3 regions of the Micromonospora sp. NPDC049274 genome follow, and region 1 is predicted to be linked to each of the others. Evidence: riboswitches for the same ligand, from Rfam matches in the RefSeq annotation. Region 1 holds a riboswitch; each other region holds the start of a gene.

Region 1 (10,376 bases):
CAGGCCCCCGTCCCGGACGCCGCGGCGGCAGCTCCGCCGGCGTCCTGGCTACCCAGCCGGACGGTGGCGGTGGTGCTGGCCGGCGGTACCGGCGAACGACTCGGGCTCGGCATCCCCAAGCAGCTTTTGAAGATCGCCGGCAAGCCGATCATCGAGCACACCCTCGCCGTCTTCGAGGCCGCCCCCGAGATCGACGAGATCATCGTGATGATGGCCGCCAGCCACCTCGCCGACGCCCAGCGGATCGTGGCGCAGGCCGGGTTCCGCAAGGTGAAGAAGGTGATCGAGGGCGGTGACACCCGCAACGCGACCACCCGGCTCGCCCTGGACGCGATCGGTGACGGCGACGTCAACATCCTCTTCCACGACGCGGTACGCCCGCTGGTCAGCGCCCGGATCGTGCGGGAGTGCGTGAACGCCCTCTGGACGTACTCCGCGGTCGACGTGGCCATCCCGTCGGCGGACACGATCATCCAGGTCGACGAGAACGACTGCATCACCGACATTCCGGTCCGCTCCTCGCTGCGCCGCGGCCAGACCCCGCAGGCGTTCCGCTCCAGCACCATCCGCGAGGCGTACCGGATCGCCGAGGGCGACCCGCACTTCGCCGCCACCGACGACTGCGGTGTGGTGCTGCGCTACCTGCCCGGCACGCCGATCAAGGTGATCGACGGTTCGGACGAGAACATCAAGGTCACCCACCCGGTCGACGTGCACCTGGCGGACAAGCTCTTCCAGCTCGCCGCGGCGCAGGCCCCCCGGCTGACCGACCACCGCAGCTACAGCGAGGAGCTGACCGGCCGCACCATCGTCGTGTTCGGCGGCAGCTACGGCATCGGCCACGAGCTGACCGAGCTGGCCCGTCGCTACGGCGCCCAGGTCTTCCCGTTCAGCCGTTCCACCACCGGCACCCACGTGGAGCGGGCCGGGGACGTCGAGGCCGCGCTGAAGACCGCCTTCGAGGCCACCGGCCGGATCGACCACGTGGTGGTGACCGCCGGCATCCTGGAGAGGGGCGCCCTCGCCGAGATGGACGAGGAGACGATGGACCGGCTGCTCCAGGTCAACTTCGTCGGCCCGGTGACCATCGCCCGCCAGGCCCTTCCGTATCTCCAGCAGACCAAGGGCCAGCTGCTGCTGTACACGTCCAGCTCCTACACCCGGGGACGGGCCCGCTACGCTCTCTACTCGGCCACCAAGGCCGCCCTGGTCAACCTCACCCAGGCGCTCGCCGACGAATGGGCCGACGTCGGCGTACGCGTCAACTGCATCAACCCGGAGCGGACCGCCACCCCGATGCGGACGCGGGCCTTCGGCGAGGAGCCGGAGCACACCCTGCTCGCCGCGGAGGCCGTCGCCCAGTCGTCGCTGGACGTGCTGATCTCGGAACTCACCGGGCAGGTCATCGACGTACGCCGGGCGCCGGGCGAAGCGGCGCGGACCGTGCCGGCCCAGACACCGCGGCTGGCCGACGAGATCAATGCCGCCTCGGCGACCGTCGGCTGACGGCCGAACACTGCTGACCGGACGATGGTGAACGGAGCGACATGCGTGGTGACCTGGTCCGGAAACTGATCGCACGGTGCCTGAGCATCGGGCTGGCCGTGCTGGCCTTCCTGGTCGTGGCGCTGACCGGGGCGACCGGTTGGGGGCTGGCGCTGGCCGTGGCCGCCCTCGTCGCCACCGCCGCTGAGCGACGGATCCGCCAGGACGCGGACACCGCCGCCGAGACGACACTGATCGCCGCCGCCGTCCTGGTCGGCTACGCCCGACGGCTGGACGGCGGGTTCGACCCCGCGCTGGCAGCCGCCGCGCTGGTGCTGCTCGGGCTGGTGCTGCTGGTGGGCCCGCTGCGGGACGCCGGCAACCTGGAGATCCGGGCGGCCAACCTGCCGGTGCGGTCCTGGACGGCGCCGGTCGCCACGCACCTCGGCGACGCGCTGCTCGTGCTTCTCGCCGTGGTGGCGCTGGCCGCCGCGGCGACCATGCCGGCCCTGGTCGCCCTCGCGGCGGGCCTGCTGGTCGGCGCCGGCGCCGGCACGATCGCGCTGAGTCTCGCCCGGCGCCGGTTCCGGCCACCGGCCGGCGGCGGGGCGGTGGGCCGGGCGCTGCGCCGGCACCAGCCGGAGTTCCTGCTCTACTTCTCCGCGCCTCCCGGCTCGGAGTACCAGGTCACCATGTGGCTGCCGTACCTGAAGCGGATCGGCCGGCCGTTCATGGTCGTGCTGAGGGAGCCGGAGTTCCTGGCCCCGATCGCCGCAGCCACCGATGCGCCAGTGGTCTACTGCCCCACCCTGAGGGCGATGGACGAGGTGCTGGTGCCGAGCCTGCGGGCGGCGTTCTACGTCAACCACGGTGCGAAGAACAGCCACTGCATCCGCTTCACCCAGCTCACCCACGTCCAGCTGCACCACGGCGACAGCGACAAGGCGCCGAGCGCCAACCCGGTGTCGGGAATCTTCGACCGGATCTTCGTGGCCGGCCCGGCGGCAATCGAGCGGTACGCCCGGGCCGGGGTGCAGATCCCGGCGGAGAAGTTCGTGATAGTGGGCCGCCCGCAGGTCGAGTCAATCACCGTACGCCCGGAGCCCCTGGCTGCCGACGCACCCCGCACGGTGCTCTACACCCCGACCTGGACGGGACATCACGCGGACGCGGACTACTGCTCGCTGCCGGTGGCCGAACCGATGCTGCGCAAGCTGCTCGACCGGGGCGTGACGGTCATCCTGCGCGCCCACCCGTACACCACGCAGAACCCGGCATCGGCGCGGCAGCTGGGTCGGCTGACCGAGCTGCTCGCGGCGGACCGGGCGCGGACCGGCCGGCCGCACGTCTGGGGCGCCGCCGCCCGCGGCCTGAGCCTGGTGGATAGCGTGAACCGCTCCGACGCGCTGATCTCCGACGTCTCCGGCGTGATCTCGGACTACCTCTACTCCGGCAAGCCCTTCGCCGTGACCGACATGGGCGGCGAGGGTGACCGGTTCACCGAGCGGTTCCCACTGGCCGGCGCGGGCTACGTGCTGCACCGGGACATGACGAACCTGGACGATGTGCTGGGCCAGATGCTCGGCACCGATCCGATGGCGCCGGGGCGTTGGGCGACCCGGCGGCGCTACCTCGGTGACTTCCCGGCCGAGTCGTACGCCGACGCGTTCCTGGACGCCGCCAGGCGCGAGCTGGAGCCGGACTGGAGCCCGCCGCCCCCCGGGCGGCCGGTCGAGCCGGACCTGGAGCGGGTTTCCCCCACCACCTGAGCCCCCGGCCACCGCGTCCGCTTCATCCAACTCACCCACGTCGGTACGGGTCGAGCAGCGCCAGCACGGCCGCCGGGTCCTCGACGTGTGCGTTGTGGCCGAGACCGGGCAGCGTGGCGACCGGTACGCCGTACGCCTTGAGCTGCTCGTCGGTGACCATCGGGTCGTGTTCCCCGCGGGCCAGCACCACCGGCACGTCGGTCGCCGCCAGCAACGGGGCCAGGTCGGGCTCGCCGACGCCGAAGGCTGTCGGGTCCATGGCGAGGCGCCACCGGCCGGCGACCTGACGCAACCCGGCGTCCACCACCGGATGATCCGGCGGGACCAGGCCGACCAACCCGGAGACGCGCAGATAGCGGCGGGCCGCCTCGGTACGGCTGGCGAACCAGCTCACCGGGCGTGCGGCGAGCTCAGCGGCGCGGGCCAGCTCGGCGGGTGACCAGAGCGCCTTGATGCCGAGCCCGACCACCGCGTCCACAGGTGTCCCGGCGGCGCGGGCGGCCAGCGCCAGGCCCACCACCCCGCCCAGCGAGTGCCCGAGCACGACGAGCCGGTCGTCGGCGGCGAGGCCCTGAGCGATTCGGCCGGCGAAACCAGCAAAGGAGTACGACGGCAGCGGGGCCGACCAGCCGTGGCCGGCGAGATCCGGTGCGAGCCACCGCCCCGGCCAGTGCTGCTCCAGCAACGGCGCCCACGGCAGCCAGACGTCTCCGGTCGCCCCCATACCGTGCAGCAGCAGCAGGACCGGCAGGCGACCGGTGCGGTCACCCGATTCATCCACCACGGCCGCAGTCTGCCACGGTTCGCGGCCGGGTACGAGAGTCGCCGACGGCGGCGCGTACCGGAATGAGGCCGCGGGCGCCGGCCCCTCGTGGGGGACGACGCCCGCGGCGGTCTACGTGCCTGGATCAGGCGGAGTAGCCCCGGGTGGCAATCCAGTTGGCAAGGTCGATCGTGGTGATCCAGTAGGACGGGTCGGCCGGGTTCGCCGAGTCGGCGATCCGCACGGTCCGGCCGTTGTCCTTGTAGCCCACGACGGCGATGTAGTGCCCGCCGCCGTAGGAGTGCCAGCCGCCGTCGGTGTCGGTGGCGTCGCCGACGACGTTGGCCACCACGCCCCGGCCGTCGGTGATGGCCTTGACCACATCGGCCTGGAGCCGGTCCATCTGGGCCGGGCTGGGCGCGCCGGCAAACATCCGGGTCTGGTACGGGGAGCCCTTCACCTCGGCGTTGAGTGCTCGGGTGGTGTCCTCGGCCGAGTTGGTGCCCATCTCGGTGGTGCCCAGCTCGGCACCGAGTTCCTCCTGGGTGCGGTCGATGCCGGTGGCGCTGAGCGCGTTGCGGGTGGCTGCGGGGCCGCAGTTGTAGTACGTGTTCTGCGCCTCGTAGTCGTAGTCGAGCACCTTGGTCGCGGGCGGCTTCGGCGTCTGCCGCTTACGGGTCAGATCCGGGTTGGCGCTGGCCTTGGCGGCGGGCGACGCGGCGCTGGTGGCTGGGGCGGCGGTCGTCGGCGCGGCACTGGGGGACGCGTCGCGCGCGTCGCCGAGGGTAGCGGCGGTGTCACTGCGCATCTCGGCGACAGTGGTAGCGGTGCGGTGGCTGGCCGGCGCGTCGTCGGCGCCGGTGAGCAGGGCGCCGGTGGCCGTGGCGATCACGAGGGCCGCGGCGGAGGTGGCGACGATCTGGTACGGGCGCTCGGTCGCCAGGCGACGGAGCTGACGCTGCATGGTGTGCTTCACGGGGTCCTCCACGGATCGGGGGAGAGCGGCACACCACGGGCCGGACCGGTATCCGGGCAGGCGCCAGCGCGCGGACAGTGGTCCGCGGATGGTGAACCGCTCAGGGGAACACCCGGCGGGGCCGGGCGGGAGAGGCGATGACCCGGGGGGTCAGCTCACCGTCACTGGACGGATGAGCGGGGGCACCGCTGCGCCGTGGAGGCGTGGGAACAACCGAGGGGTGGAAAGGTGCTGCACGGGTTTGGAACTCCTTCCGACACCGCCTACCGGGTTAGCTGACGGATTCGGGCGGGAAGATCGCCCTACCGCAGGCCGTGGCTCGCGGATTCACCCCAGACTTACTGATGGGTCCCCGGTTCGTTAAGCACGATTGAGCGGGTCGGCGCGGCGTCGCCTGTTGCGATCGGTTACCGCACCGGACGGGACGACACTACTGGCCTGTTCGCGGCCTGCCAAGCCAGGTTCACCTGCGTAAACCCGATTCGGTGCGACAATTTCTGCGCGTACTGCCGATGATGTGACTCGATGGGACAACCGGTTACGGCGACGCCTACGGGCGACAACCGGACAGGCTGCCGATAATGCGGCCACAATCACGGGAAAGATCGAGCCGAACGCGTCGGACGCCCGATTTCCGAATGGCGTGACCGGGCTCACGTAACGGATCGGGCTCAACCCGCGCGAGCCGGGCGCCACCGTGCCACGAGGGCGGGACGGGACGCCCCACTCGCCGCGCGTCGGGCGGGTGCCGGGCTGGGCCGCAGCCGCGCCGTTGCCGCGTACGCCTCCTCGGCAAGGGTGCGCGCCGACTCGGCAGCCAGTTCCGCGTCCCGCCAGGCGGCCCGCTCCGCGGTGGCGGCGGCCCGGTAGTCGGCCAGTCTCGCGTCCCGGATCACCCGGCTGAGCAGCACCTCCTGCTCGACCGGGTGCCGCCGGGAATCCCAGCCGCGCCGGTGGGCGAGCACGTCACCGAGCTGCGCCATGGTCAGATCGCCCCGCCAGTACGCCGCCATCGCCGCACGGTGCAGGTAGCGCTCCCGGGAGGCGTACTCGGCGGGAGTCCGGGGGGTGTGCGGGGTGGGCAGCGCACCAGAACCCGCGAAGCGACGGGTGGCGGTGTCCGCCTCGTCGTACCCCACCCAGGCCCGCTCCACCAGTTCCTGAGCGGTGACCCAGGCATCGCGTCGCCGCCGGGCCGTCTTGGCGGCGCCGGTCGCGGCGACTGTCACCTCCTCGGCGTACCGGCGCAGGTCGTCGGCTTCGGCCGCGGCCACCTCGCGGGCGGTCGGCGCGGCCGGGACTGGGTCGTCCGCGCGGCGGTCCCGCTCGGGGCGGGCGACCAGCACGGCGAGTACGCCCAGCGCCAGCAGGAACAGGGTCGACCAGATGGCAGCGGCCTGCGGCACATCGGTCACGAACTGGTAGAAGACGGCAGTCTCCATGGTCGGCTCCTCGCGGAGAGAGCAAAGCGATGGGGAGCCCCGGCCGCGACCTGGCCACGGCGGGCCACGGATCGGCGGGGTGCGGAGCTGGTGGATCGACAGGGCGCGACGACGGGGCGCATGGCCCGGTGACTCAGCGCCGGGGCGGACCTCGGGGAGCCCAGCCGCGCGAAGCGTCGACGAGAGGCGGCCGGTCGGACCCGGCCGCGGACACCGGAAGCATGCCGGTCGCGATGGCGCCCTGGTCGCCGGACGGCGCCGGTTGCGCGTCGACCGACCCGGCCGGGATGAACTCCTCGGCGGCACCCGCACGAACCGCCGAGGCCGGGTGCACGGCAGCCTCTGGCACGGCGCTCAGGGGCGGCACGGCGCTCAGCGGTGGCACGGCGCTCAGCGGTGGCACGGGGGCCGAGGCGGGGCTCGCGCCCAGCGCCAGGGCCGCGACCGCTGCGAGGCTGGTCAGCACCCGCGTAGCCCAGCGCGCCACCCACCACAGCGGACAGGTGAGCGCGACCGGAAGCACGTAGCCAACGCTACTGCCGCGCCGGCCCTGACGCATCGGCCACGGGCGTGTCGGCGCACGCCGCGCCGACCCTGCTGACCAGGGTGGACGGTGTCAGCGCGAGTCGACGTACGGTGATCGGCTGTCGGGCTGGTCGGTCCCGCCGGGCTCGGCCTGAGTCCCGACAGCATCGGGGTCGTGGGCATCGTCCCCGGCGGCCCGAGGCCCGGCCGTGCGTGGTCTGGGCACGGGCGGGCGGGCCGTACGACGCGGCGCGAGTCGGCGCATCATCGGCGTCTCGACGAAGCGGTGCAGCAACCCGGCGAGGACCAGGTTCGCGAGCAGGAAACCGAGCACCGCGACGGGGCCACGCCAGCCCCGGAAGCCGGTCCCCCAGTCACCGCTGAAACGCAGCACGCTCGTCATCACCAGCACATGCACCAGGTAGAAGGCGAAGGAGACCTCGCCGAGCCAGACCAGCGGCCGAGACCGCCATGGCGAACGCCTACCCCGGACGTCCGCGTCCGCGGCGGCAGTGATCACCAGCAGGTACGCCACCGCGAGCAGCGTGGTCCACAGCTCGGCCCGAATCCACTCTGCCGCTGCAACCCAGGTGGCCAGGAAGATCACGCTGGCTGCGGTCAGCCCCGGGCCCCGCCAGAGGCCACGGCGCAGCAGCTCGGCCGCCACCGCGCCCAACCAGAACTCCAGCGACCGTACGGGTGGGAAGACCTGGGTGAACCACCACCGGCTCGCCTCCGGCACCAACTGCTGGGCCGGCCAGAGCGCGAGGATCAGCAGCGGCAGCACGACGATCAGCACCCAGAGCAGCTTCGGCCGGGCCCGGCGCAGCAGCGGCAACGCCAGCGGCAGACACAGGTAGAAGAAGAACTCGCAGGAGAGCGACCAGCTCACGGTGTTGATGCTGTAGAACCAGCCCGGCCGGGGGTCCCAGGCCTGCAACAGCAGCAGGTTCTCCAGCGCGGCCGCTGGCAGGACCGCGTCGGCGAACCACCAGGCGACCAGCAACGCCGCCCCCCACAGCACCAGATGGTTCGGGTAGATCTTGGCAACCCGTCGCCGCCAGAAGGTACGCCGGGACTCCCCCGCGCGGGCCGACCAGACCAGCACGAAACCGCTCAGGATGAAGAAGAACTGCACCCCGGACAGGCCGAGGGTGAACAGCACGTCGACCACGGCCTTGTAGTCCGGCTCGGCGATGATCCGCATCGTCCCGACGTGGAAGCCGAAGACCAGCAACGCGGCGATCCAACGCAGCCCGGTCAGCGAGGGCAGCCGGGCCGGCGCGGGGGCGGACCGGGCGGCCGTCGCGGCGGCGGCGCTCGTCATGCCGGGATCCCGAGGCTCGGCAGGGTCACCAGCACGTGCGTGTCCTCCTCGGTGCGACATCGGACGGCGACGCCCGCGACGGCCCAGCAGCGGCCGTACCCGGGTACCCTACCCGGGGCACTTCTGGGTGAACCGGACGCGTTCCACCCCTGCAACGCGGAACGGGTAGGCGCGGGCTGCCCTGATGGCGGACCGGACCTGCGGTGGACGTCGACCTTCCGCCGGGCGGGAGTTCAGAGATTCCACGAACGCCGGCCACATCAGGTTCCAGAGCTGGCCACCCGGGTCGTCGAACGTGGCGGCGTGCTCAAGGAGCCGACGCGCGCACTCGACGTCGACGTACGACGGAAGCAGCTGGAGGAGTCCTGACCACCCTCCGGATCGGGTTGCGCTGCGACGCCGGACCGCAGCGCGGCGTCGGCCATCTCGTCCGCTGCCTGGCGCTCGCTGAGGAGTTCCTCGCCCGGGGCGCCCACGTCGCCGTGTTCGGCGCCGTCGAACGGCTCCCCTGGGCCACCGCGGAGCTCACCGCGCGGGGCATCCCCCTGCACCCAGGCCCGGATTCGCCTGCCGAACTGGTCGAGGCAGCCCGCCGCCACGAGCTGGACGTGCTGGTTCTCGACTCCTACGAGCTGGACCCGGCCGGGGCGGGCGCCCTGCGCGCTGCCGGCGTGTTCACCCTCGCCGTGATCGACGGGGACAGCCGGGGCCAGATCGCCGACCTCTACCTCGACCAGAACTTCGGAGCGGAGTCGACCGAGCTGCCCGGACGGCTGCTCGCCGGCAGTGCGTACGCCCTGCTGCGCGACTCCCTGATCACCTCCCGACCACCGGTCCCCCGGCCCGCCACGACAGTCAGCCGACCCCGGGTGCTGGCCTTCTTCGGCGGCACCGACGCCGCCGGCGCGGCCCCGGTGCTCACCCGCGTGCTGCTGTCCACCGGTCACCCCATGGACCTCACGGTCGTCGTCGGCCGACCCGAGATCGAGACCGAGCTGGAGGAGATCACCCCCGGGCGAGGGCAGATCGTGCGTCCGGTCGCGCCCACCGGCTCGTTGCCGTCACTGATGATCGAGGCCGACCTGGTGGTCAGCGCCGCCGGCACCTCCACCTGGGAATTCTGCTGCCTCGGCGCACCCGCGGCGCTGGTCTGCGTGGTCGACAACCAACGCGAGTCGTACACCCGGGTGGTTCGGCACGGCGTGGCCGTCGGCCTCGGCGAGCTGCCGGAGCTGACCGTCGCCGGGGTGCCCGGACGGGCCGCCCGGGCGGCCGCGGCGCGGACCCTGCACGGGCTGCTCAGCTCGCCGCAGCGCCGCGCGGCGCTGGCCGCGCGGGCCTGGTCCACAGTCGACGGGCGGGGCCGGGCGCGCGTCGTGGACGCGGTGTTCGACGCCGTACGGCCCGCGCCCGTCGGCGACTGACGGGCACACTCTGGGGGCTCTCCCCCGCCTACCATGCGCTGACAGCGCAAACGTGTAACGGGGAGCGACACATGATCCGTGCGGTTGTCTTCGATGTCGGCGGAACCATCCTCGACGAGTCCCGCGAGTTCGCGGGCTGGGCGGACTGGTTCGGCGTTCCACGGCACACACTCTCGGCGGTCCTCGGTGCCGTGATCGCCCGCGGTCTGGACTGGCAGGAGACGTTCCGGGCCTTCCGGCCCGATTTCGACCTCGCGGTCGAGCTGGAACGCCGAGCCGCCGCCGGCAAACCGGAGTGGTTCGGCGAAGAGGACCTCTACCCCGATGCGCGTGGGTGCCTGGCCGCCCTCAAGGAGCAGGGCCTGTTCGTGGGGCTGGCCGGCAACCAACCAGCCCACGCCGAAGCGCTCCTGCACGCCCTCGACCTTCCCGTGGACATGATCGGCACATCGACCGGTTGGGGAGTGGCGAAACCGTCACCGGCCTTCTTCGAACGCGTCATCCACGCCGGCGGCGGCGACCCGTCGTCGATCCTGTACGTCGGCGACCGGCCAGACAACGACGTACGCCCGGCCGCCGAGGCGGGCATGACGACCTGCCTGATCCGACGCGGCCCCTGGGGGCACATCCTCGACCTGCCGGCAGAGGCCGAGCGGTGCCTGTTC
Region 2 (10,376 bases), on a different contig from region 1:
GCAAGTCGTCCGCGTTGCAGAAGAAGATCGAGCCGCTGGCACTGCAGAGCGAACTGGCGCTCAGCCGGGTCGGTGACCTCGCCTCCCGCTACTACATGTCGGGCCCGTCGCAGGAGATCGGCGCGCTGCTGGTCAGCGCCAAGCCGGACACGCTCACCGAGCAGCTCACCCTCCTCGACCGGCTGGCCGCGCAGGAGCGCAAGCAGGTCGCGGGCGTCCTGGCCGTGCGGGCCAAGTACGACCGCGAGAAGCAGAAGCTGGACGCGCTGATCACCACGCAGACGAAGCAGCAGAACGAGCTGGCGGCCAAGAAGAAGCAGATCGACGCCGAGATCAAGAAGCTCGAGGCGTCGATGCCCAAGACCACTGTCAAGACCGTCGGCTGTCCGACCATCAACGGTGTGCTCGCCGTGGCCGCCCAGAAGGCGATCAAGACCGCGTGCCAGCAGGTAGGCGATCCGTACGTCTGGGGCGCCGTCGGCCCGAACTCGTTCGACTGCTCGGGGCTGACCCAGTACGCCTACAAGTCGGCCGGGATCTACCTCACCCACCACACGGGTGACCAGTGGAACGAGGGCAAGGCCGTCTCGCGCGCCGACGCCCGTCCCGGTGACCTGGTCTTCTTCTTCTCCGGCCTGAGTCATGTGGGGCTGTATCTGGGCAACAACCAGATGGTGCACGCGCCACGTGCCGGCAAACCGGTGCAGGTGTCCAGCATCAACACCATGCCCGTCGCCGGGTTCCGCAGACCCGGCTGATCCACCTCGCGCACCACGACGGCCCCCGGTCACAGCGACCGGGGGCCGTCGTCGTCTCTCAGCGAGGTGTCTCTCAGCGAGGCGTCTCTCAGCGGGGCGCGCCCACCGGGGACGGCAGCAACTGCACGTCGGCGAGGTCGACGTACATGATGCGGTGGCCGAACTGGATCTGCGCGTACCGGTTCTTGCCCCGGATCACCGTCCAGTCGCCGGGCGAGGAGCCGTCGAACGTGCTGGCCCGGTAGTACTCGCCGCCCAGCACCGCGCCGACGGCGTAGCGCTGCCCGGCGGCCAGCGTGTACTGCAGCGGCGAGATCGCCTGGTAGGGAACGCCTGCCGGGTAGGCCGCCTGCTCCGGGTACGCCCGCCCGTACACCGGGATGGTGGCCCGGCCGGCCTTCGGGGTGGCCACCACGCCGACGGTCCAGGTGGCGGTCGGCGCGGACGCCGGGTTGTGGAACCAGGCCCGTTGCCCGAGGTACCAGATGGCCGTCCAGTCGCCCTGCCGCCCGGCCAGGGCGTACGTCTGGCCGGCGGAGGCCCGGGCGCCGTGGTCCGACACGTCCATCGTGTTCGGGGTGCCGTCCGGGCGCAGCGCGATGTCGTTCACCAGCGGCGCGTCCTCGGACGGCGCGGTGTGCAGCACCACCGACGAGGAGCCGCGCGGCGCGCACGGCGTTCCTGGGGTGACGCATCCGGTGAACGCCGGTTGGTTGGTCGCGTAGTCGGGGTCGATCCGGACCAGCCCGGTGGCCGGGGTGCCGGTGTCCAGGCGCGGCGCGTGCAGCAGGTCGAAGTAGTGCGTCCAGTCCCAGTAGGGGCCCGGGTCCCAGTGCATCCCACGCACTGTCGAGGCGATGGTGCCGGGCACGTTGTCGTGGCCGATGATGTGCTGGCGGTCCAGCGGGATGCCGTACCGCAGCGCCAGGTGCCGGACGAGCTTCGACGAGGTCCGGTACATCGCCTCGGTGTACCAGGTGCCCTGCGCGGCGAAGCCCTCGTGCTCCAGCCCGATCGACTTCGCGTTGACGTACCAGTTGCCGGCGTGCCAGGCGACGTCCTTGGTCTTGACGTGCTGGGCGATGTGCCCGTCCACCGAGCGCAGCGAGTAGTGCCAGCTCACGTACGTCGGGTCCTGGACGAGTTGCAGGGTGGTCGCCCAACTCGCCTCGGTGTCGTGGATGACTATGTACTCGATCTTCTGCCGGGCGGGCCGGTCGGAGAGGTCGTGGTTGCCGTAGTCGCCGTCGCCGAACGCCTCGTAGGGGGCGGGGATCCACTCACAGGACACGGTCCGGGGGCATTCCAGGCCGTCCGGGCGGGCGAGTCGTCGCAGGCCCAGCCGGTCCAGCCAGGAACGCTCGGGTCGTACCGCGCGGGCCGGCAGCGTGACCCGCTGGCCGTCGTCGGTCACGCGGGTCTCGCCCGCGCCGATGGTGGTGAAGACCTCGTCGGCGAAGGCCGCCGCGGCGTCGGCGCTGTCCGCGCCGGCGTAGCGGGCCACCGCGCCGTACCAGGTGGCCGGGTCGGTGCCGGCGCCGACCGGGGCGCCCACCTCCCGTTGGTACGCGGCCAGCAGCGCCGCCCCTCCCCGGATGTTGGTCGTGGCGTCGGTGCGCAGCGCCTCGGGGGCGGCGCCGGTCAGCGCGGCGGCGACGTCGACGGTCTGCAACGCGGCGCTGGGCGGCGCGGGATCCGTGGCCGGTGCGGGTGCCCGGACGGCACGGGAATCGTCGCCGCGCGGATCCTCGGTGCCGGCGTCGTGGTGGCCGCGCGCGGGTAGGGCGGCCACGTGGCGGGCGTCGGTCAGGTGCATGGGCCCGTAGCCGCCGCTGGTGCTCGGGGTGCCGGCGTTGCTGTCCCAGCGGGACTCCAGGTAGGAGACGCCGAGCAGTACGGCGGCCGGCACCCCGTACTCGGTCGACGCCGCGGCGTACTGCTGTTGACGGTCGGCGGCCGGCGCTGCGGAGGCGGGACCGGCGCTCAGCGGTACGGCTGTCGTTGCGGTGACCACCGCGACGACGAGCAGCGCGCGCCGGCCGGCGGACAGGGTTGGACTTTCCATCGAACCCCCTAGATTGCTGGTATCGGTCTGGTCACCTTCGCGCCGGCCGGGAGTCCGCGTCAATACCTTTCTATCTATCAAAGCGTGCAGAAAGAAACTTTCATTTACTCTCGGTGATCCCCTCCAATCGGTACGGAGTGTCACGGCCGTACGGGTTGCGGATCGGTAACGGCCGTCTCTACTCTGGTCATTTGTCGGCCCGGTAGCAGGTCTGCCCAGCCGGGCGGTAACGGACCGACACCGCCGAGTCGCTTGCGAGCGAGCCGGGGACCCAGGTTCCCCCGGGGTGAATCCGCAGCCAATGCGGTAGGGCGCCAACTTCCCGCCCGAACCCGTCAGCTAACCCGGTAGGCGGTCAGGAAGAAGGAGTACGGAACCCCGGTGGCCCTCCATGCCCCGCGGCCGTCGTCCGAACGGTCGGCCTCGGCCAACCCGACGTCGACCATGCCGCGTCCACGCTGGTCCCGCTTCACCACCGCCCTTGCCGCCCTGGTCGGCGTCGCCGTCGTCCTGACCGGCAGCGCCACGGCGGCGCACGCGGACCCGTCCGTCGCCGAGATCGAGCGCCAGATCGACGCCGACTGGAACAAGCTCGAACCGGTCATCGAACGGCACAACGCCACCCGCGCGGACCTGGCCGTGAAGCGCAAGCAGGCCGACACGCTCGCCGCTCGCATCACGCCCCTGGAACGCCAGGTCGACGCCGCGATGACCAAGGTCAGCGCGCTGGCCGTGCGGGCGTACATGGGCGAGAACCTGTCGACTGTCAACACGATGCTCGGCAGTCGGTCGCCCAGCGAGGTGGTCGGGCAGCTCGAGATGCTCGACCGGTTCGCCCACAACCAGCAGGAGGACGTCCGGCAGGTCGCCGACCTCCGCGACGAGCTGGCCCGGCAGAAGGCGCCGCTCGACGAGATGGTGGTCCAGCTGACCCGGACCGAAGCGCAGTTGGCGGCGAAGAAGAAGCAGATCAACGACGAGATCGACAGGCTGCAGAAGCTGCGCCTCAAGGTGTACGGCAACGGCGGCGGCGGTTCGCTGCGTCCGGCGCCCTGCCCGGCCAGCTACCCCGGCGGCGCCGCGGGCACGGCTGTCAAGTTCGCGTGCGCCCAGATCGGCAAGCCGTACGTGTGGGGTGCCGAGGGTCCGAACTCGTACGACTGTTCCGGGCTGATGCTCGCCGCGTGGGCGAAGGCCGGCGTGTCGCTGCCGCACAACGCCGCAGCGCAGAGCCGGGTGACCAAGAACGTCAGCAGGGGCGATCTGCGCGCCGGTGACCTGGTCTTCTACTACAGCGACATCCACCACGTCGGCATGTACGTCGGCGGCGGCTGGGTGGTGCACGCCTCCCAGGCCGGTCAGCCCGTCAAGATGAAGAAGGTCGACGACGGGCCGATCCACAGCTACGGCCGTCCCGGCTGACCGACGCCGGACGCAGCAGGGCCCGTCGCGATCTCATCGCGGCGGGCCCTCGTCGTCTCCTAGCGCGTCGGCCAGGCACGCCAGTTCTGCCAGGAGCGGCTCGGCGTCGGCCCTCGCTGACCCTGGTACCGCGAGCCGTAGACCACCGAGCCGTACGGGTGCTCGGCCGGCGAGGAGAGCCGGAAGATGCAGAGCTGGCCGATCTTCATGCCCGGCCAGAGGGTGATCGGCAGGTTCGCCACGTTGGACAGCTCCAGCGTCACGTGGCCGGAGAAGCCCGGGTCGATGAACCCCGCGGTGGAGTGGGTGAGCAGGCCGAGGCGGCCCAGTGAGCTCTTCCCCTCCAGCCGGCCGGCGAGCTGGTCGCCGAGCGAGATCACCTCCAGTGTCGAGGCGAGCACGAACTCCCCCGGATGCAGCACGAACGGCTCGCCGTCGGGCACCTCGACCACCGAGGTCAGGTCGTCCTGCTGCATGGCCGGGTCGATGTGGGTGTAGAGATGATTGTTGAAGACCCGGAACAGTCGGTCGAGTCGGACGTCGATGCTGGACGGTTGGACCAGGGTGGGCTCGAACGGCTCCAGGCCCAGCGTGCCGGTCTTGATCTCGGAGACCAGGTCACGGTCGGAGAGCAGCATCGGACCACCATAGCGAGGGCCGCGGTGACCAGCGTGTTGAGGTCGCTCCTCGTACATTTGTTCGATAGAATGCCCGCATGGCTTCCTGGTCCGAATTCGCCGCCGACGAGCCCCGCCTCGCCGACGGGATCCGCGTTCTCCTGCAGCAGTACGGGCCGGGCTTCGGCTATCTGGCCACGGTCCGCGCCGACGGCGGGCCCCGGGTCCACCCGGTCTCCCCGGTCATCACCGACGAGGGTCTCTTCTGTTTCATCATCGACTCGCCGAAGCGTCGTGACCTCGAACGGGACGGCCGCTACGCGCTGCACTCCTTCCCTTCGGAGGAGAGCGACGACGAGGCGTACGTGGCGGGCCACGCCTGGCCGGTCGCCGACCCGGGCCGGGTGGCCCGGTTGGCGCAGAGTGCCCGGGCCGAGCCGCAGGTCGACTGGCGGCTGTTCGAGTTCACAGTCGACGTGGCGATGTTGACCCGTCGCGAGCAGCACATCACAGGCGTTCCGGGTGTCACTCCGGGCCGCCCGGCAGTGCGGGTCTGGCTGGATCCGCAATCCCCGCCGGCGCCGGCCGCGCCTCTCTCCGTACCGCAGACGCGCCCGACCCGACGCAGCCGTGACGTCCAGTGCACGGCCGCCTGACCGCGGGCCCGGTCCGGTAAAAACGCCGGTGCCGGCTCCGTCGCGACGGAGCCGGCACCGGGTGTACGCGAGGAGAGCTACGCCGCGCGGTACGCGTTCCACGCGGTCAGCATGCGGCTCGCCTGCCCCGGGGTGAACTGGTACATGCACGAGTCGTAGGTGTAGTCCATGAAGTTGGTGATCGGGTCCAGGCCGGTCGCCGAGCAGGTGTTCCGCCCGGTCGGGCACTCGTAGGCCGGTGACGCCTCGGCCGGGGTGTCACCCACGCTGTCACCCGAGCCGCCGCAGCCACCCTGGAACGTGTGGTAGAGGTTCAGCCAGTGCCCGATCTCGTGGGTGCCGGTGTCGCCCTGGTTGTAGTTGGTGGCGGCGCCCCCCGGGAGGGACTCGTTGAGCACGACCACGCCGTCCATGCTGCTGAGCTTGCGCTGCGGGAAGGTCGCCCAGCCCAGCAGGTCGTCGCTCAGCTCACCGAGGTAGATGTTGAGGGTGCTCTTGCCGCCCACCCGCAGCGACGACTTCATCGAGCGCTCCGCTGACGAGCCGTCGACGATCGGGTACCAGGACGGGTTCGTCACTCGGTTGATCTTGTCGAGTCGGAAGGAGAAGGCGGTGGCCGCGCCGCCGGTCCCGCCCGCGTAGGCCTGGTTGAGCACGCTGATCTGCGAGGTGATCAGCGAGTCCGGGATGTTGCCGCCGGCCCGGGTGCTGTCCCGCTGGATCACGTGCACCACCACCGGGATGGTGACGGTGGCAAGCGTCGTGGCGCCTGCGCGGAAGTTGGCGCGCTCGCGCAGCGCCGTCGCGAGGTCGGCCTCGCGTTCGCGGACCTGCTTCGCGGTCAGCTCGTTGGGCTCGTGGGTGCTCGCCGCGCCGGGCCTCACCCGGGCGTCGGCGTGGCTGTCGGTCGGCTCCGCGCAGGCGCCACCAGGCGCCGCGGAGAAGGCCGAAGCAGCCGGAACGACGCCCACGGCAGCGGTGCTCAGCAGCAGCGCGAGGGTCGTCGATGCGACACCGGCGGCACGCCGGGTCAGCAGGTTGGGACGGAGTCCCATGGGCCCACCTCTTTCTCGCGGCGCGGCAGGGGGTGTGTCACGCCGTGGCTGGGAACGTGTGGCAGACGTTACAACCCATCGACGCATTTGAGAACGGACACATGTTGCCGCGCGGAGACTTTTTCGTGTCTGCAGGTGGTGCGGAGGCGACCTGCCGTCATCTCCCAGCCTCGGCGGGTGGTGGGACGGGTGCGCGGGGGTACCTGGGTGCACCGGCCCGGTGCCTCAGGTACAGTGGTGCCGCCTGCGGGTGTAGTTCAATGGCAGAACATCAGCTTCCCAAGCTGACAGTGCGGGTTCGATTCCCGTCACCCGCTCCACGCACGGAAGCCCTGGTCAGGACCGATGGTCCCGCTCAGGGCTTCCGTCGTTCTGGATGGCTGCAACGGGGCGCTGTGCCATCAGCCCGCCTCGGCGCCCGTCCCGTCGTCCTCGGCGGGCGGTCGCGTCCGACGCCTGCTCGGCTTGCGTCGGGCCGTCCTGACGGCCTTGTCGATCGCGTCGGCGATGACCTGGTCGGCCTCCCGATTGGCCTGCTGATGGATCAGCGCCGCATGGGGACTTTCGTGGCCCATCCGGGCCATGATGTCTCGCAGGCTGGCGCCGGGGCGCCCACGACGCGAGCGGTGCCTCGCCCGCATAGCCACTCATGTGCGGCGGTCCGGTGCGCGGGCTACCCGGCGGCGCAGCTGACGTTGTTGAGCGTGAACGCGATCGGCACCGCGTCGCTGGCCTGCCAGGTGCCCAGGACGCCGAAGACCACCGAGGCGCCCGGCGCCACCAGGGGGTTGTAGCTGGCGTTCCGGGCCGTGACGGTGGCACCGCTCTGTTGGGCGGTGGCGGACCAGGACTGGTCGATGTGCTGGTCACCGGGGAAGGTGAAGCCGAGCGTCCAACCGTTGACCGGCACGGTGCTGGTGTTCTTGATGGTGATCTGGGCGGTGAAGCCTCCCGGCCACTCGCTCCCGGTGCGGTAGCTCACGGTGCAGGGTGCCGCCGGCGGCGGGTCGATCGGCACCGTGGCGGTCTGGGTGAGCTCGCCGCCGGTGGCGTCGTCCTCTACCCAGACCGTGACCTGCAGACCGGTGGCCGTACAGCCGGAGGGCACGTGGTAACCCTCCTGCCAGCTGAAGGTCGCGCCCGGATCGACGGTGACCGTCCAGCCGGGCAGCGAGGGGAGGGCCGGGCAGCCGGTGGGGATGCCGGGGGTGGAGCCGACGAACCGGCCGTAGATCGCCGTGGAGACCTGTTGCTGTTGGGCGGTGCAGTTCTGCCCGACGGCCGTGGCCCTGACGACCTGGCCCGCAACCACCCGGGGCGGGTTGAAGGTGAGCGACTGGATCTGGACGGTACCGGCGCAGGCGTCGGCCGGGACGGTCGCGCCGGTCGGGGCGGTGCCGGCCGGATCGGCCTGCGCCGCCGCTGCGGGGACGGCCAGTGCACCGGCGGCGCAGACGGCGGCCGCGGCGAGGGTCAGGAGCGTACGCAAGAGGGCCCTCCTGGGTGAGCCGGGGGATGCGGGTCTCGCCAGTTGACCGCGATAATAGATGTCTGTCAATTGACCGGATCGGCGGGCGTCTCCATCATGCGTCGCACCGGCTCGCCGCCGGAGACCGCCGTGACCTCCCGACCGCCCCCCTCGGCCAGGACGGGTTGGCGCTGCCAGCCGGACAGGTCGGCCGGATCGGCCGGTGCCTGGGCGCACAGCACGTAGTGCCGGGGCGCCATCGCCGTCGGGTAGCCGAACTCCTTGCGGCCCGCGCTGCGACCCGGATCTGGGATTGTGTGCGTTGTGCATGAGCTCGTGGAGCGGGTCGATGATCAGGACCGGGTCCTGGGAGTGGTGGACCGAGGCGAGGCTGTCCGTCGCGGCTGGCTGCACCGCATCGCGACGACCATTTGCCGGGATCAGCGGGGCCGGATTCTGGTGTATCGACGCGCTGAGGGCCTTTCCAGATTCCCCGGCTACTACGAGGTGAGCTTCGGCGGGGCCGTGGATGTCGGTGAGTCGTATCAGGCGGCCGCTGCTCGGGAGCTGGCCGAGGAGCTGGGTGTCGACGTGGCGGTGCGCTTCATGTTCAAGTTCCTGTGTCGAGGTGAGGTCGGCCCGTACTGGCTCGGCTTACATGAGGCCGTCATCACCGGCGACGTGGATCCTGATCCCCAGGAGGTGGCCTGGTTTGGCTGGATGACGAGGGGCGAGCTGCGGCAAGCCGTCCAACATCGGCGCTTCATCCCTGACGGGCAGGAAGCGTTCGGGCGTTATCTTGCCTCGCAGTGACATGTGGTCCGTGCTCATTGACAATTGTCGAACTCGCCGGTGGGTCACGTCGTCCCCGTGAACGCCAGCGCGCTGCCCTTCGCGCCGTCGGCCGGAGCCCGAGAGACAGGGAAGGGCCCGGCGAATTCGCCGGGCCCTTCCGATCGTTCGCGGGATGCCGCTACTTCAGGTAGGTCCCGTTGAGGGTCATCGAGCTGCCCATCGGGCCGCCGATCCACCTGCCGAGCTCGACCGCCTGCGGCTCGCTGACCACGCCCGCCGAGCCGAAGACGACGGCGGTGTCAACCGCGCCGCTGAGCAGGTCGGCGTACTCCTTCGCCTTCGGGTGCAGCGTGTCCTGGGTGCCGACGGTCAGCATGAGAGGGCCGTTCAGGGTCGCCATCAGGGCGCCGCCGGCGAGCGCGTCCGGCCAGTCCATCCCGGTGGCCAAGCCGACGGTGCCGCCCCTGCCGAAGAACTGCACGTTGACGGAGAGGGCGGTCTCGAACCGGTCCCGGCCGGCGAAGTTGATTGTCAGGTACGGGTCGACCGCAGCGGCTGCCTGCTTGCCGACCGCGATGAGCTGGCTGCCCCCGGCGGCCCGGGCATCGAGGTAGGCCTTGGTGTCCGATGACAGCTTCTCGTCGTTGGTCAGCACCACCACAGCGGAAGTGTCGGTGCCGGGCCGGTTGCGCGATCCGGCCGCGGCCCCGGCGGCCAGCGCGTCGGGGAAGTTCATGCCGGTCGCGACGAGGACCTCCTCCGGGGTCGGGTCGATGGCGTTGGCGATCGCGATCGAGGTGGCGAAGCGGTCGGCGCCGGCCAGCCGGACGACCCTGAAGCCGAGACGCTCGACGGCGGTGCGCACGGTGTTGGACAGCGCACCCTCGCTGCCGAGCAGGTAGACGGTGCCGCCGTCCGGGAGCACCCGGCGGATCTCGTCGGCGGTCTGCGGCTGGAGCGCGGTGGGCGGGGTCAGCAGCAGCGGCCCCTTCTTGGCCGCGGCGAGCGCGGAGCCGCCGAGCGCGTCGGCGTACGTGTCGGAACGCGACAGCACGACGGCGCCGGCCCGCGGTCGGACGTCGGCCGGGTCGTCGTACTTCCCCCAGTGCGACTGGGATGCGGCCACCGCGGTGCCGAACCGGTCCTGGCCGGCGACCCGCACCGTGCGGTCCAGGAGTTGCGGCTGGTACGCCGGCACGCCGCTGAGCCCGTCGAGGGGGTAGACCTTGTCCTGCATTCCCCCGATGGCGTAGACCCTCACCACGGACGAGCTGGCGGACCCCTCCACGCGCTGGTTGGCCATCACGAAGTCGCCGCCCGGCGCGAAGTGGGGATTGTCGTAGCTGGCGCCGTCCGGCGTGACGCGGTTCTCGAGCCCGCTGTGAAGGTCGATGTTCCAGAGGTGGCCGTCCCGGACGAACGCCACCTTGCGTCCGTCGGGCGAGATGGTCGGGTTGCTGGCGTTGGTCGCGATCTCCTCGAAGCGCTGGGAGGTGATCACCCCGATCTCCGGGACGCCTGCCGGCTTGCCGCTGCCGTC
Region 3 (10,376 bases), on a different contig from region 1:
GCCGCGTCGGGCAGCGGCCCGCCGACGCCGTTCCGGCGGGCGACGACGACGCGCGGAAGCCGACGCCGCTCGGAGCCAGGCGCGACGACGCCGATCGCGGCGGGGTAACGGGGACGCCGGAAGGGGTCGGCGTGCGCCGATGGCGTTCAGTGTCGGCGCGAGGTCGCGGTCAGGGTCGGGACGTCACGTCGTCGGCGGGTGCGTCGGCGAAGAGCGCGAGCAGGGCACCCACCTGGCGGTCGGCCTCGGCCGGGTGCCGGAACCGGCCGGCGGGGTTCAGGGTGTACTCGTTGCGGCGCCCCACGCGGGTGCGGTGCAGGTAACCGCCGGCCTCCAGGTCGGCGACTATGGCCTGGGCGGCCCGCTCGGTGACGCCCACCTCGGCCGCCACGTCGCGTAGTCGCGCGGTGGGGTCGCGGGCGATGGCCAGCAGCACATGCCCATGGTTGGTCAGGAACGTCCAGTTCCGGCCGCCTCCGGCCGTCGCCGCGCTCGCCATCGTGGCGCCGCCTCTCCGGTTGTCCGCCCCACCCTATGCCGCCGGCGTGTCGGGCCAGGTGCCGACGGCCCGGCCGGTCCCTGCGGCCGGAGATCGGTTCGGGTTCAACGTATGAAATCTAAATCACGCATACCTTGACGCCTCTTGCGGTGCGTGTGACCGTGGAGCCCGGGCCAGCGCCCACCGCCGGCCCGGCTGAAAACCCTGTTGAACAGGTCAAACGCGTGGAGACGAGGTGCGGGAATGAGCCGTTCCGGTACGCCTGGCGAGCAGCCCGGCCCGCAGCGGGCCGGCGATCGAGCGGCGACGTCGACCGAGCCGGCCCGTGCCTACGCAGAGCTGGCCGCCGGCAATCGTCGCTTCGTCAGTGGAGCGCCGCGCCACCCCAACCAGGACGCCGGGCACCGCGCTGCCGTGGCCGACGGGCAGCACCCGTTCGCGGTGATCGTGGGCTGCTCCGACTCCCGGTTGGCCGCCGAAATCATCTTTGACCGGGGACTGGGCGACCTCTTCGTGGTCCGTACGGCCGGGCACACCGCCGGCCCGGAGGTGCTGGGCAGCGTGGAGTACGCGGTCGCCGTGCTCGGCACCCCGCTGGTGGTGGTGCTCGGCCACGACTCGTGCGGCGCCGTACAGGCTGCTCGCGAGGCGGCCGCCACCGGCGTCGCGCCCCCGGGGCACCTTCCCGCGGTGGTCGACGCCGTACTGCCCAGCCTGCGGCGCGCCACAGCCGAGGGCGTGACCGATATCGACGGCATCGTCGACATCCACATCGCCCAAACCGTCGAAACGCTGCTCGGGCAGTCGCCCGTGCTGGCGGCCGAGGTGGCGCAGGGACGGTTGGCGGTGGTGGGGATGTCGTACCGGCTCGCCGCCGGTGTGGTGCGCCCGGTGACCCCCGTACCGTCGGGTGCCGCGACTGTCGACGCACCCGGCGCCGCGGACGCCCCGGCAGCTACCGCCGCCTGACAGGGCGAGGGCCGCCCCGCGGGGTGCGGGACGGCCCTCGGACTCCTGAGCGGTGGGTCAGAGCAGCGACATGTGCACGTGGTCGGTGTGGTTCGACGGCCCGCTGTACGACTTCCAGCCGGTCGCCGGGAACCAGATCTGCCGGTTCCAGATCACGTAGTAGATGCCGAGGCGGTCGGCGTTGCGGATGAGGAACGCGGCGACGTTGTTGCCGTACATGCGGGTGTCGTTGTTGTGCCACGGGCTGAAGCCGCTCTTCTGCAACGACCAGTCACAGGCGCGGCCCTTCGGGTGCTCGTACGGGCCACCGTTGCGGTGGCAGCCGACGAACCGGTTGAACCCGGCCCGTTTGACCTCCTTGTACGCGTGCAGCGTGCGGGGCGTGACGCAGCCGGAGGTGGTGGGGTCCTTCTCGCTGCACGACTGCGGCTTCCAGTCACCGTCGGCGGTGCGACCCGGGCCGATACGGGCGACCGGCGAGGTGGCGTCCACCAGGCCGCCGGTGAAACCCTGACCGCCGACGAGCGCGAGCGACTTCTCCGCGTCGCGCTTGTCCTTCGCCATCAGGGCGGTCTGCTTCTGCTGCTCGCGGACCTCCGCGTCGAGGGCCAGCTTGGCCTGCTCGGCGCGGGCCTTGACCGCGTTGACCTCGGCGAGCTTCTTCTCGTTGACCATGTTCATCTCGTCGAGCGCCGCGGCCCGTTGGACGAACGAGTCCGGGGCGTCGCTCTCCAGCAGCATCGCGATCGCGCCGACGCGCCCGGTCCGGTACGACTGGGCGGCGATCTGCGCGACCTGCGGCGCCAGCGCGGCCAGGTCGGCCTTGGCCCGCTCGACCTCCAGCGAACGCTCGAGCTGCCGCTTCTTGGATTGGTCCAGCTTGGACTTGGCCGCCACGTAGTCCCGGTTGGTCTGCTCGATCACGTCGTCGAGCAGCTTGGGCTCGTCCTCCTGCTCGTGCCCGGACGGTGTGGGGGTCGTCGGGGCGGCGTGGGCCGGGAGGGGTCCGGCGAACACGGTCAGCGCGGCGAGCACGGCCACCACGGGTGTCAACCAGCGGCGTAGGGGTGCCGTCACAATGTTCCCTTCCGTCGACCGCCGACCGGGTTAGCTGACGGGTTCGGGGCGGAAGTGGCCCCTACCGCTGGCGCGGATTCACCCCACGTGCCTGGGTCCCCGGCTCGCCGGTTGGCGATTGGGCGGTGGCACCGCAGGCGCCGCTGCGCGCCTTCGTCGGTGACCGGCAGCGAGGTTACCCGAGAATCCACCGCCTGAGCTACGTCCCGATACCCACTAAAAGCGTCATTTCGCCATGGCGTTGAGTGACCAGTGACGCGGTTCTCAGGGGGGATGCCCGATCCGGTCACGCTGAGGAGTGTCACCATGCCGTATCCGTGCTCCTGTTCGGCTCTGGCCACCGGGCGGTGGCGGTGGATGGGGGTGGACGCCGCTCCGGATCGGGCCCGTCGGGCCGACCCGTTGGCGGGGAGCTGAGGGCGGCCAGTGCCTCCGTCCGGTCCGCACGGGGGCGCGGCGTCAGGGCGTCGGCGTCCGCGCCCCGCACCGGCGTCGACCCGGCCGCGCTCACCGCCGCGGCCAGCCCGGTGGTGAGGGGTACGGCGGCGCGTCGTACCCGGGGCGGGGCGGGGCGAGCGGAACTGCTGTGGTCGGAACCCAATGCGAGACTCCCAACGATCCGGTGCGGGGTACGTGCCGACGGGCCGGGCGGTTCACCTCCGCCGGACGAACACGGTGACGAGCGCATCGGATGGCTGGCTGACGAACGGGCGGTCACGCACAGTGACCGGCCGGCCCGGCTGGTACGTGCCGGCGCCGCTGTCTGGCGGTGCCGGCGCCCGACTGTGTGGCGGGGACCGGTGGGCCATCGTCGGAAATGGTAGTCACGGCGGGAGCCGTCTGCCGGCTCAGCCGCGCTTCATGAGTCGGCCGACGGCCGCCATCATCTCGGTGGCCATCTCGTCGGCCCGGCCCTCGGCCGCTCCCTCGTGCATGCAGTGCCGGGCGTGCCCGTCGAGCAGGCCCAGGGCCACCTTGTCGAGAGCGGCCTGGATCGCGGAGATCTGGGTGAGCACGTCGATGCAGTAGCGGTCGTCGTCGACCATCTTCTCGATGCCCCGGACCTGGCCCTCCACGCGGCGGAGCCGCGCGAGCAGCTGGTCCTTGCTGGCGGTGTACCCGCGGATCGGGGTGGGAGCGGTCATGACGACGAGGATAGCGTACCCCTGGGGGGTATGGTACCGTCCCTTCCTGCCGGATACCCCCACCGGGTACCGGTACGTGAACGGACACCGGTCTGACTCGGCCTTACCCCTGGGGGGTATAGGCTGGCGGACGATGAAGGGAGAGCTTCGATGGTCGACACGATGTACCAGGTGCGCGGCATGACCTGCGGGCACTGCGTCAGCGCCGTCAGCGCCGAGGTGGGCGCCATTGCCGGCGTGCGCGACGTGCAGGTGGATCTCGCCAGCGGCCGGGTCACCGTCACCAGTGAGCAGCCCGTGGCCACCGAGTCCGTTCGGGCCGCAATCGACGAGGCCGGTTACGACCTCGTCGAGGCGTGAGCGGGAGGCTCGAGGTGAACACGGTGACCAGGCTGGGCGGGTTCGCCCTCGGTCTCGCGGCGGTCTTCGGCGCGGCGTACGGGATCGGCCGGGTGGTCGACCCGGCCGCCCCGGCCGCCCGGAGCGGGCACGACGGCGGCGCCGCCCACACCTCGGGCCCCACCACCCACGACGAGGTGACCGATCGGGTTCCCGGTGGCCTGCTCGTCTCCGACCGGGGTTACACACTCGTTCCGGTGGCCGCCCCGGCAGGCGAGTTCGCCTTCCGCGTCGGTGGACCGGACGGCCGCCCGGTGACCAGGTACGACGTGGCGCACGACAAGCGGATGCACCTGATCGTCGCCCGCCGGGACCTGTCCGGTTTCCGCCACGTGCACCCCGACCTGGCTCCCGACGGCACCTGGCGGGTCGACACCCCGCTGGCCGGTCCCGGGCAGTGGCGGGCGTTCGCCGACTTCACCCCGACCGGGGGTGAGCCCCTGATCCTCGGGGTGGACGTGACGGTCCCCGGTGAGTTGACCGAACGGCCGCTGCCCGCCCCGGCGAGCAGCACCACCGTCGACGGGTACACGGTCACCCTGGCCGGCACGCCGCAGCCCGGCCGCACGTCGCCACTCACCCTTACCGTCAGCCGGGACGGGCGGCCGGTCACCGACCTGGAGCCCTACCTGGGGGCGTACGGGCACCTGGTGGCGTTGCGCCGCGGCGATCTCGCGTACCTGCACGTCCACCCGGACGGAACGCCCGGCGACGGGCGCACCCGACCCGGTCCGCAGGTCACCTTCCTCGCCGAGGTGCCGTCGGCCGGCAGCTACCGGCTCTACCTCGACTTCCGGCACGGCGGGCGGGTGCACACCGCCGAGTTCACAGTCGTTGCCGACGCCGCCGCGACCGGTGCCGGCCCCACCCCGGGTGGACCGTCCTCGACCGGCGGCGCCGAGCACGGCACCCCCGGCCACGGGCACAACTGACGGGACCAGACGATGACCACCACCAGCAGACCCCTGCCCGAGGCGCCGAACCGGATCGAGCTGGCCATCGGGGGAATGACGTGCGCCGCCTGCGCCGCCCGGATCGAGAAGAAGCTGAACCGGATGGACGGGGTGAGCGCCACAGTCAACTACGCCACCGAGAAGGCCACGGTCCGGTACGCCGACGGTGTCACCCCGGACGACCTGATCGACACGGTGCAGAAGACGGGCTACACGGCGGCCCTGCCGGCCCCGCCGACGACCGAGCAGCCGGCCGACCCGCTGCGGGGTCCGCGTACCCGGCTGTGGGTGTCGGTGGCGCTCAGCGTGCCGGTGGTCGTGCTGGCCATGGTGCCGCCCTGGCAGTTCGACTACTGGCAGTGGCTGTCACTGACCCTTGCGGCTCCGGTGGTGGTCTGGGGCGGGCTGCCGTTCCACCGGGCCGCCTGGACCAACCTGCGGCACGGCGCCGCGACCATGGACACGCTGGTCTCGCTGGGCACCCTGGCCGCGTTCGGCTGGTCACTCTGGGCGCTCTTCCTGGGCGACGCGGGGATGCCCGGGATGACGCACCCGTTCCGCTTCGACATCACGCGCACCGACGGCGCCGGCACCATCTACCTGGAGGCGGCCGCCGGGGTGACCGTGTTCATCCTGGCCGGCCGCTACTTCGAGGCCCGGTCCAAGCGGACCGCCGGGGCGGCCCTGCGCGCCCTTCTCGAACTCGGCGCCCGGGACGTGGCGGTGCTGCGCGACGGGGTGGAGACGCGGATCCCGGTGGACCGGCTCGCCGTCGGTGACCGGTTCGTGGTCCGCCCCGGCGAGAAGATCGCCACCGACGGGGTCGTCGACGAGGGCACGTCCGCCGTCGACGCCAGCATGCTGACCGGTGAGTCGGTGCCGGTCGAGGTCGGGCCGGGCGACGGCGTGGTCGGCGCCACGATCAACGCGGGCGGCCGGCTGGTCGTCACCGCCACCCGGATCGGCGCGGACACGCAGCTCGCCCGGATGGCCGACCTCGTCGAGCAGGCGCAGAGCGGCAAGGCGGCCGTGCAGCGGCTGGCCGACCGGCTCTCCGGCGTCTTCGTGCCGATCGTCATCACCCTGGCGGTGGGCACCCTCGGCTGGTGGCTCGGCACCGGCGCCGGTCCGACCGCCGCGTTCACCGCCGCCGTGGCCGTGCTGATCATCGCCTGCCCATGTGCCCTCGGGCTGGCCACGCCTACCGCGCTGTTGGTCGGCACGGGCCGTGGCGCCCAGCTCGGCGTGCTGATCAAGGGACCGGAGGTGCTGGAGTCGACCCGTCGGGTCGACACCGTCGTACTGGACAAGACCGGCACTGTGACGACTGGTCGGATGACGTTGGTGGACGTCGTGCCGGCGAGCGGTGAGGTCCGCGCCGAGTTGCTTCGGCTCGCCGGGGCCGTGGAGGCCGCCTCCGAGCACCCGATCGCCCGGGCCGTCGCCGCGGGTGCCGTCGAGGCCGGAGCGCTGCCCCCGGTGACCGGTTTCGCCAACCTCGAAGGGTCGGGCGTCACCGGCACCGTCGACGGGCGGGCCGTACTGGTCGGCCGGCCCCGGCTGCTGCGCGAGCGCGGCGTCGACGTACCGCCGGAGGTCGACCGGGCCGTGCGGGACGCCGAGGCCGCCGGACGTACGGCGATCGTCGCCGGCTGGGAAGGACGGGCGCGGGGTGTGCTCGCGGTCGCCGACGTGGTCCGGCCCACCAGCCGGACAGCCGTGGCTCGGCTGCGTGCGCTGGGGCTCACCCCGGTCCTGCTGACCGGGGACAATCCCACAGTGGCCCGGGCGGTCGCCGCCGAGGTGGGCATCGACGAGGTGATCGCCGAGGTGCTGCCCGCCGGGAAGGTCGACGTCGTCCGGCGGCTGCAGGCGCAGGGGCGGTCGGTGGCGATGGTGGGGGACGGGGTGAACGACGCGCCGGCACTTGCCCAGGCCGACCTGGGGTTGGCCATGGGCACCGGCACCGACGTGGCGATCGAGGCGTCCGACCTCACCCTCGTCCGGGGCGACCTGGATGCGGCGGTGGACGCCATCCGACTGTCCCGGCGCACGCTCGGGATCATCCGGGGCAACCTGTTCTGGGCCTTCGGTTACAACGTGGCAGCCCTGCCGCTGGCCGCCGCCGGGCTGCTCAACCCGATGATCGCCGGTGCCACGATGGCGCTGTCCTCGGTCTTCGTGGTGGCCAACAGCCTGCGGCTGCGTCGGTTTCGCTCGGCCACCGATCGCGGATTGTGACGATGGTGATGGTTGGGCCGGCGATGACGGGGGTACCTCTGCTGTCGTAGCGACGCTTGCAATGGAGGTTGGCAATGGGATTCGACGACAAGATCAACAACGCCACCGAGGACGCGACCGGCAAGCTGAAGGAAGGCGCCGGTCGGGCCACCGACAACGAGCAGCTCGAGGCCGAGGGTCGCGCTGACCAGTCCACGGCCAAGCTCAAGCAGGCCGGCGAGAAGATCAAGGACGCCTTCAAGAGCTGACGTACGACGTAGCAGAACGCCGGGCCGGTGAGTTTCACCGGCCCGGCGTTGCTGTCTGTCCCGGACCGGGAACCCTGAGATCCCCCTGATTCCGCTGTCGACCGCACCGCCGCGCGCTGTTACCTGCTAACTTCTGTTGGCATGTGCAAGGGCTGGTTATGAGTGCCGCCTCACCGCCGACCGGCGACGACCTGGTCCGGATGCTGGCCACCCTGGCCAACCCGCACCGGCTGCGGGTCGTCGCCGCGCTGGCCCGTGAGCGTGCCTATGTCAGCGGGCTGGCCCGGCAACTGGGCATCAGCCGGGCGCTGTTGCAGGTCCACCTACGGAAGCTGGCGGCGGCCGGGCTGGTCACCGCTCGCCTGGAGTTGTCGGAGGACGGGAAGGCCATGAACTACTACGAGGTGGAGCCGTTCGTGCTCACACTCACCCCCGAGGTCATCGCGGCGGCGGTCCAGACGCTCACCGTGCCCGACTCGGCCGAGCAGTCCGGAGCGGACCGATGAGCGAGCACGACTGGACCGAGGTGGTCGGCGCGATCGGCATCTTCGGTTTCCTGATCAGCGTGGTCACGGTGACAGTCGTCCAATTCGCCAAGACCCGGCGGGCCCGGTACGAGGCGGCCCGCGCGGACGACTACCGCCGGCTCGCCGAGACGGCCGCTCAGTCCCAGGCGGAGAACGCCCGCCTGCTCGCGGCCATGGACGGCCGGCTGGGCGGGATGGAGACCCGGATGACCACCCTCGAACGCGTCCTGCGCGAGGTCGACTGACCGCGCCGGAGACGGAGGCCCCGGGCCGTCGAGCGGCCACTCGACGGCCCGGGAGGGAAGCAGCATCACCTCGCCCAGTGGGCGAGTCTCACCGGTAACGCTCCTTCGAGGAGAGGACAGCACCTCATGCTGCGCGTACGCAAATCCGCAGTCGGCTGGGCGGTCGCCCTGGCCCTCACGGCCGCCGGCCTGACCCCGGCGAGCCCGGCCGCCGCCCGAGCACAGCCCGCCCCGACGATCGATTGGCGGCCGTGCGCCGCCGACGCCACCGCCCAGTGCGGCACCCTGTCCTTGCCGGTGGACTGGAACCGACCTCGGGGTGAGCGCTTCGACCTGGCGCTGGCCCGCCGCGTCGCCAACCCGGCCACCCGGGAGGGTGCGCTGGTGTTCGGTCCCGGCGGGCCGGGCGACAGCGGGGTCGACCGGGTGGTGAACGGCAGCTCCCGGTTCAGCGCCGACCTGCGCCGCCGGTTCGACATCGTCAGCTTCGACCCGCGCGGCACCGGCGGCAGCCACCCGGTGCTCTGCGCACGGGACCTGCTCGCCCGGCAACCGCAGTTGATCGCCGACCAGGCCCAGTTCGACGCCACGCTGGCCGGCAACGTGCTGCTGCGCGCCGACTGCCGCGCCCGCACCGGCCCGCTCTACGACCACGTGGACACCACGAGCGCCGCCCGTGACCTCGACGCGATCCGGGCCGCGCTCGGCGAGCGGCAGTTGACCTTCCACGGCAGCTCCTACGGCACCCTGCTCGGCGAGCGGTACGCGGAACTGTTCCCGGAGAAGGTCCGGGCCATGGTGCTGGAGGCCGCCATGGACCACAGCCTCGACACCCGGGCGCTTCTCGACACCCAGGCCGTCACCTCTGAGGACGCGTTCGACGAGTTCGTCGCCTGGTGCGACAGGTCCACCGCGTGCGTGCTGCACGGGCAGGATTTGCGGGCGATCTGGGAGAGGCTGCGCGCGCGGGCCGAGCGCGGCGATCTGACCAACCCGAAACGGCCCGGTGTCGTGCTGACCCCGTTCGAGCTGACCCGGCTCACTCACAAGGAGTTCTACGACACGTGGCGGTGGCCGGGGCTCGCCGAGTGGCTGGGCAGCATGGACGTCCCCAGCGCCGTGCGGGCCGCCGTCGTCCCGTCGGCGGGCGACGCCGTGGCGCCGTACCCCTTCGCGGTCTTCTGCCAGGACTGGAGCCTGCCCGTCCGCGACTACCGTGAGTACGCCGGACACCTGCGCCGGATGGCCCGGCTCGCGCCCGACCTGCGGTACCCGACGGCGGTCTTCGCCCTCGCGACCTGCCTGGGCACGCCGACGCCGGTCGCCAACCCGCAGCACCGCCTGCGCGTGCGCACCGACGTGCCGCTGCTGATCGCCGCCACCGTGCACGACCCGGCCAGCGGATACAACTGGGCCACCGACGTGGCGCGGCAGTTGGGCAGGCACGGCGTGCTGCTGACCTACGAGGGTTGGGGGCACGGCAGCTACACCACGAGCCCGTGCGTGGAGCGGACCGTCGACGCCTACCTGATCGACCGGGTGGTGCCGCCCCGGGGCACCCGCTGCCCGGCCGTCGAGCCCGTGTGACAGTCGGCCGCCGGCGTCGGGTCGATCCGCCCGGCGTCCGGCGGCGGACCTACCGGGGCGCGGCCAACCGGGCCGCCCGCGACTGGAGATAGCGCTGCTCCGGCAGGCTCGTGGTGCCGCGTGCTGCCGCCAGGTACGCCTCCCGCGCGGCGCCGGGCTCCCCGGCCAGCTCCAGCAGGTGCGCCCGGACCGCCGCGAGCCGGTGGTGCCCGGCAGTGCGGCCGTCGGAGTCCAGGGCGGTGAGCAGGGCGAGCCCGGCGCGTGGCCCGTCCACCATGGCCACCGCGACCGCCTGGTTGAGCGTGACCATCGGGTTGGGGGCGATCCGCGCCAGCAGCCGGTAGAGCGCCACGATCTGCGGCCAGTCGGTCTCCGCCGCCGTCGGCGCCTCGGCGTGCACCGCCGCGATCGCCGCCTGAAGCTGGTACGGGCCGGGCGGCGACCAGGTGAGCGCCTCGGTGACGAGGGCGACTCCCTCCGCGATGG

The links. A riboswitch is a leader RNA that binds a small molecule or an ion and turns the genes downstream of it on or off. The one in region 1 is predicted to bind cyclic di-AMP.
Region 2: another riboswitch for cyclic di-AMP. It lies ahead of AB0K10_RS07675 (NlpC/P60 family protein); the one in region 1 lies ahead of AB0K10_RS28745 (C39 family peptidase).
Region 3: another riboswitch for cyclic di-AMP. It lies ahead of AB0K10_RS18310 (hypothetical protein); the one in region 1 lies ahead of AB0K10_RS28745 (C39 family peptidase).

What each region holds. Positions count from the first base shown of each region.
Region 1 is NZ_JBFAQS010000020.1:98,848-109,223, reverse strand. It holds gene AB0K10_RS28760 (bifunctional cytidylyltransferase/SDR family oxidoreductase) at 1-1,506, shown strand, start outside; gene AB0K10_RS28755 (CDP-glycerol glycerophosphotransferase family protein) at 1,548-3,254, shown strand; gene AB0K10_RS28750 (alpha/beta hydrolase) at 3,286-4,038, opposite strand; gene AB0K10_RS28745 (C39 family peptidase) at 4,163-5,005, opposite strand; cyclic di-AMP (ydaO/yuaA leader) riboswitch at 5,239-5,380, opposite strand; gene AB0K10_RS28740 (hypothetical protein) at 5,665-6,435, opposite strand; gene AB0K10_RS28735 (hypothetical protein) at 6,569-6,958, opposite strand; gene AB0K10_RS28730 (acyltransferase) at 7,052-8,287, opposite strand; gene AB0K10_RS28725 (spore coat protein) at 8,653-9,711, shown strand; gene AB0K10_RS28720 (HAD family hydrolase) at 9,783-10,376, shown strand, end outside.
Region 2 is NZ_JBFAQS010000003.1:273,093-283,468, forward strand. It holds gene AB0K10_RS07665 (NlpC/P60 family protein) at 1-758, shown strand, start outside; gene AB0K10_RS07670 (peptidoglycan recognition family protein) at 847-2,823, opposite strand; cyclic di-AMP (ydaO/yuaA leader) riboswitch at 3,055-3,191, shown strand; gene AB0K10_RS07675 (NlpC/P60 family protein) at 3,268-4,245, shown strand; gene dcd (dCTP deaminase) at 4,305-4,883, opposite strand; gene AB0K10_RS07685 (pyridoxamine 5'-phosphate oxidase family protein) at 4,961-5,518, shown strand; gene AB0K10_RS07690 (zinc metalloprotease) at 5,596-6,573, opposite strand; tRNA gene AB0K10_RS07695 (tRNA-Gly) at 6,820-6,893, shown strand; gene AB0K10_RS07700 (hypothetical protein) at 6,975-7,148, opposite strand; gene AB0K10_RS07705 (cellulose-binding domain-containing protein) at 7,247-8,062, opposite strand; gene AB0K10_RS07710 (hypothetical protein) at 8,128-8,301, opposite strand; gene AB0K10_RS07715 (NUDIX domain-containing protein) at 8,366-8,854, shown strand; gene AB0K10_RS07720 (cell wall-binding repeat-containing protein) at 9,015-10,376, opposite strand, start outside.
Region 3 is NZ_JBFAQS010000009.1:39,073-49,448, forward strand. It holds gene AB0K10_RS18300 (MarR family winged helix-turn-helix transcriptional regulator) at 170-499, opposite strand; gene AB0K10_RS18305 (carbonic anhydrase) at 743-1,468, shown strand; gene AB0K10_RS18310 (hypothetical protein) at 1,526-2,545, opposite strand; cyclic di-AMP (ydaO/yuaA leader) riboswitch at 2,550-2,680, opposite strand; gene AB0K10_RS18315 (metal-sensitive transcriptional regulator) at 3,394-3,690, opposite strand; gene AB0K10_RS18320 (copper ion binding protein) at 3,841-4,050, shown strand; gene AB0K10_RS18325 (hypothetical protein) at 4,065-5,021, shown strand; gene AB0K10_RS18330 (heavy metal translocating P-type ATPase) at 5,034-7,283, shown strand; gene AB0K10_RS18335 (CsbD family protein) at 7,358-7,531, shown strand; gene AB0K10_RS18340 (helix-turn-helix domain-containing protein) at 7,690-8,037, shown strand; gene AB0K10_RS18345 (hypothetical protein) at 8,034-8,303, shown strand; gene AB0K10_RS18350 (alpha/beta hydrolase) at 8,430-9,890, shown strand; gene AB0K10_RS18355 (DUF6596 domain-containing protein) at 9,940-10,376, opposite strand, start outside.